Regions from separate parts of the Thauera sp. WB-2 genome, predicted to be linked through region 1. Evidence: predicted binding sites of a transcription regulator. Region 1 holds the regulator's gene; the other holds the start of a gene.
The links. The regulator sigma-54, encoded in region 1, starts transcription at its own class of promoters, with help from an activator protein. The targets are predictions, from matches to a motif close to TGGCACGCTTNCTGCTNA.
Positions count from the first base shown of each region.

Region 2: the regulator sigma-54 is predicted to act here: its motif matches at 1,302-1,319, upstream of adh (aldehyde dehydrogenase).

Region 1 is NZ_CP088935.1:3,840,410-3,842,788, reverse strand. Features, by position in the region: gene hpf (ribosome hibernation-promoting factor, HPF/YfiA family) at 132-455, opposite strand; gene LQF09_RS17520 (RNA polymerase factor sigma-54) at 473-1,939, opposite strand; gene lptB (LPS export ABC transporter ATP-binding protein) at 1,962-2,379, opposite strand, start outside.
Region 2 is NZ_CP088935.1:1,437,196-1,439,574, forward strand. Features, by position in the region: gene LQF09_RS06555 (porin) at 1-1,162, shown strand, start outside; gene adh (aldehyde dehydrogenase) at 1,373-2,379, shown strand, end outside.

The sequences.
Region 1 (2,379 bases):
GGAGGGTTCGCGCAATATCGCAGGCATTCCGGTCGCAGGGTGCGACCGGCCGTCCCGGGGCATGCTGGCGCCGCGTCTTGGAAACGGGCGCATTATAACCATACCCCGGACGTGGGGCTGAAACGAAAGCGTCAGGCTTCGGGGGCCTGGTGCTTGATCGTCTCGTGGTTGTGGTCGGCCAGTTTCTGCTTGTACTTCTGCACCTGGCGGTCGAGCTTGTCGGTCATCGCGTCGATGGCCGCGTACAGGTCGGCATCATCGCTTTCGACGAAGATGTCCTTGCCGCGCACGTGCAGGGTGACCTCGGCCTTCTGCTTGAGCTTCTCGACCGAGAGGATCACCGCGACACTGGTGACGTTGTCGAAGTGACGGATGACGCGATCAAGCTTGGAGGTGACGTAGTCGCGAATGGCCGGAGTGACTTCGACGTGGCGCCCGGTGATGTTGAGATTCATGTTGACTCCTGTTTTTGTCAGATGGATTTGCGCAGGCTGACCGGCGGGATATTGAGGGATTCGCGATACTTGGCGATCGTGCGCCGTGCGACCACGATACCCTGCTGGCCAAGGACTTCGGCAATCTTGGCGTCGGACAGCGGCTTCTTGCTGTCCTCGGCGTCAACCAGTTGGCGAATCAGCGCGCGAATCGCCGTAGACGAGGCCGCTCCACCGGTGTCGGTGGCGACGTGACTACCGAAGAAATACTTGAGTTCGAACACCCCGCGCGGACTCGCCATGTACTTCTGCGTGGTCACGCGCGACACGGTGGACTCGTGCAGCTCGAGTTGGTCCGCGATCTCCCGGAGGGTGAGTGGCCGCATTGCCACCTCCCCATGATCGAAGAACTGCCTCTGCTGGTCAACGATGGCCTGGGACACCCGGAGGATGGTGTCGAAGCGCTGCTGCACGTTCTTGATCAGCCAGCGTGCCTCCTGCAACTGTCCGCTCAGGCCGCCACCCTGGCCGCGGTTCTGCTGCAGCAGGCTGGCATACAGGCGGTTGATGCGCAGACGCGGCATTGCCTCCTGGTTCAGGCTGACCGTCCACCGCCCGCGCAGCTTGCGTACGACCACATCCGGCAGTACGTAGCGCGTCTCGGCGTTCGAGTAACGCGAGCCGGGGTGGGGATCGAGGCTGCAGATCAGGGCATGGGCGGCGCGCAGGGCCTCGTCGTCGCAGCCGGTCAGCTTCTTGAGCTTGACGAAGTTGCGCTCGGCGAGCAGCTCGAGGTGCTTGTCGACGATCTCGAGCGCGAGCGTGCGCGTCGCCGAAGCCGGCAGGGTACGGAGCTGCAGCGACAGGCATTCGCTGGGGCTGCGCGCGCCGATGCCTGCGGGCTCGAGGTTCTGTACGTGGCGCAGCGCGATGCTCAGGTCATCGACATCGACGTCGGCGTCGTCCGGAAGCAGTTCGAGGAGCTCATCGAGCGGCTGGTGAAGGTAGCCGTCGTCATCCAAGGCTTCGATGATGAAGCGCACGAGGGCGCGGTCGCGGTCTGACAGCGGCGACAGCGACACCTGCTGGTCGAGGTGTTCACGCAGGGAGACGCCGGCCGCCTGCAGTTCCTGGTAATCGACGTCGTCGTCGTCCTCGCTGCGGCTCGATGCGCCGCTGCCGACATTGGACCAGTCCATGCCTTCGTCGGCGCTGCCATGGTCGGCATGGTCGCCGGCGTCGCTGTCCGTAGCGCTGGCTGGCGCCTCGGGGGTGTTCGCCTGTTGCTGTCTGGCCTCGTGTTCGGGGGGGCTGCCCGGTGGAAGCGGTGGTACGAACTCGACACCGTCGCCGTCGCTGCGCTCGAGCATCGGGTTCTCGAGCAGGAAGCGCTCGATCTCCTGGTTCAGCTCGATGGTCGACAGCTGCAGCAGCTTGATCGACTGCTGCAGCTGCGGCGTCAGGGTAAGGTGCTGGGAGAGCTTGAGCTGGAGGCTTGGTTTCATCGCTGTCGACGCGCGCGCGGATTCACAGGCGGAAATGCTCGCCCAGGTAAACCTGGCGCACCCTTTCGTTGTCGATGATCTCGGCCGGTTCGCCGCTTGCCAGTACCCGGCCCTCGCTGATGATGTACGCACGATCGCAGATGCCGAGCGTCTCGCGCACGTTGTGGTCTGTGATCAGCACGCCGATGCCGCGCTCCTTGAGGAAGCGGATGATCTTCTGGATGTCGATCACCGCGATCGGGTCGACCCCTGCGAAGGGTTCGTCGAGGAGGATCAGGCGCGGGTCGGTTGCAAGTGCGCGCGCGATCTCGCAACGCCGGCGCTCGCCGCCGGAGAGTGAGACGGCGGTGTTGTCGCGCAGGTGGTTGATGCCAAGCTCGAGCAGCAGTTCGTCGAGCCGGGTCTTCACCTGGTGCGCCTCGAGCCCTTGGAGCTCGAGC
Region 2 (2,379 bases), 1.9 Mb from region 1:
TGCCACCGGAGGCAAGCGCCTGAGCCTGCTGACCGGGGCCTTGCTGGCGCTTGGCATGGGGCCGGCCCATGCGGTGAGTTTTTCGCAGGGCGATGCCACGCTCGACATCAACGGCACCATCAACGGCTTCTACTCGCACCGCAGCGCAGAGTCGGGCGGGGTCAAGACCACCAACTCGGCGCTCACCAACGGCCTGCTGCCGGGCTGGATCAACTTCGTGTTCACCACCAAGGTCGACGGGCTCGACATCAAGGCCCATGTCGGCTTCGCGCCGGGCATCAACGACAAGTCCGACGTCGTCGGCCTGCCGAGCGATCCGGGGTGTGGCGGGGCTACGGGCTGCGACAGCCCCTTCACCCAGATCGACACCCGCAACCTGTACTTCCAGTTCGGCAATGCCGAGTGGGGCACGATCAAGTTCGGCCGCGACATCGGACTGTTCGGGCAGAAGATCATCCTCTCCGACATGACCTTGCTCGGCCTCGGCGGCAACAGCTACGCCTCGACGCCGTTCAACACCACCTTCGGCATGATCGGCCACGGCTACATGTACACCGGCTTCCAGCCGCAGATCACCTACACCACGCCGACCAAGGGCGGGTTGTCGGCCTCGTTCGGGATCTTCGATCCCAACAAGTTCGCCGGCAGCGAGACCAAGGACCCTGGCTTCCAGGCCATGGCGAACTATGACTGGGAGGCGGGCACGGCGAAGGGCTCGGTCTGGCTGGGTGCAGTCCACCAGCGCACCAGCGGCACCGGCAGCTTCAACGCCAGCGGCTTCGAACTGGGGGCGAAGGTCGGCATTGGCGCCTTCGAGGCCGTGGCCTACGGCTTCGATGCCAGCGGCCTGGGCTTGTCGACGGTCGGCGCAATGTACTTCTCGCCGTTTGCCAAGACCGATGGCAAGGGCTACTTCCTGCAGGGCACCTACACCGTCGGCAAGACCAAGTTCGGCCTCAACTTCGGCGAGAACCGCGACCGTGGCGGACTGCTTGCCGACACCAACAAGTTCCGCTCGGCCACCGTGGGTGTCTACCACAGCCTGAACAAGTACATCACGCTCGTGGGCGAATACAACCAGGAGAAAGGCGAGGGCAGCGACATCTTCCCGGGCGACCTGAAGACGCGGACGATCTCGCTGGGTGGCATCCTGTTCTTCTGAGCGCTGTATCGGACTGCTCCATAAATTGCCCGCATTTATGGAGCATTTGGAGCAGTCCGGGCAGTTTTAGTTGTACATCATGAACACATAAAAACCTAAAAGACCGCTCAAGCTGCTGATTTTATGGGTGTTAAATAGCTGGCACGAGGCCTGCTTAGGACCCCTCGAGGCAACCCGCCCGCACACGTTCAAGATTGAGGAGACCGTACCATGCTGTATGCACTGCCCGGCCAAGCCGACGCCAAGGTTCAATTCAAGTCCCGTTACGACAATTTCATCGGCGGCAAGTGGGTGGCCCCGGTCAAGGGACAGTATTTCGACGTGGTTACCCCGGTCACCGGTCAGAAGTACACCCAGGCGGCCCGCTCCACCGCCGAGGACATCGAGCTCGCCCTCGACGCCGCGCACGCCGCCTTCCCGAAGTGGGGCAAGACCGACGCCACCACCCGCTCCAACATCCTGCTCAAGATCGCCGACCGCCTCGAGGCCAACCTCGAACTGCTCGCCTACGCCGAGACCGTCGATAACGGCAAGCCGATCCGCGAGACGCTCAACGCCGACATCCCGCTCGCGGTTGACCACTTCCGCTACTTCGCAGGCTGCCTGCGTTCGCAGGAAGGCGGTATCTCGGAGATCGACGAGAACACCATGGCCTACCACATCCACGAGCCGCTGGGCGTGGTCGGCCAGATCATCCCGTGGAACTTCCCCATCCTGATGGCGGCGTGGAAGCTGGCGCCGGCGCTGGGTGCGGGCAACTGCGTGGTGCTCAAGCCGGCCGAATCGACCCCGATCTCGATCCTGGTGCTGATGGAGCTGATCGCCGACCTGCTGCCGCCGGGCGTGCTCAACATCGTCAATGGCTACGGCCGCGAGGCCGGCATGCCGCTCGCCACCAGCAAGCGCATCGCCAAGATCGCCTTCACCGGCTCGACCTCCACCGGCCGCGTGATCGCCCAGGCCGCCGCCAACAACCTGATCCCGGCCACGCTCGAGTTGGGCGGCAAGTCGCCCAATGTCTTCTTCGCCGACGTCATGGACAAGGACGACGCCTTCCTCGACAAGGCGATCGAGGGCCTGGTGCTGTTCGCCTTCAACCAGGGCGAGGTGTGCACCTGCCCGAGCCGCGCGCTGATCCAGGAGTCGATCTACGACCGCTTCATGGAGCGTGCGCTCAAGCGTGTCGCCGCCATCAAGCAGGGCAGCCCGCTCGATAC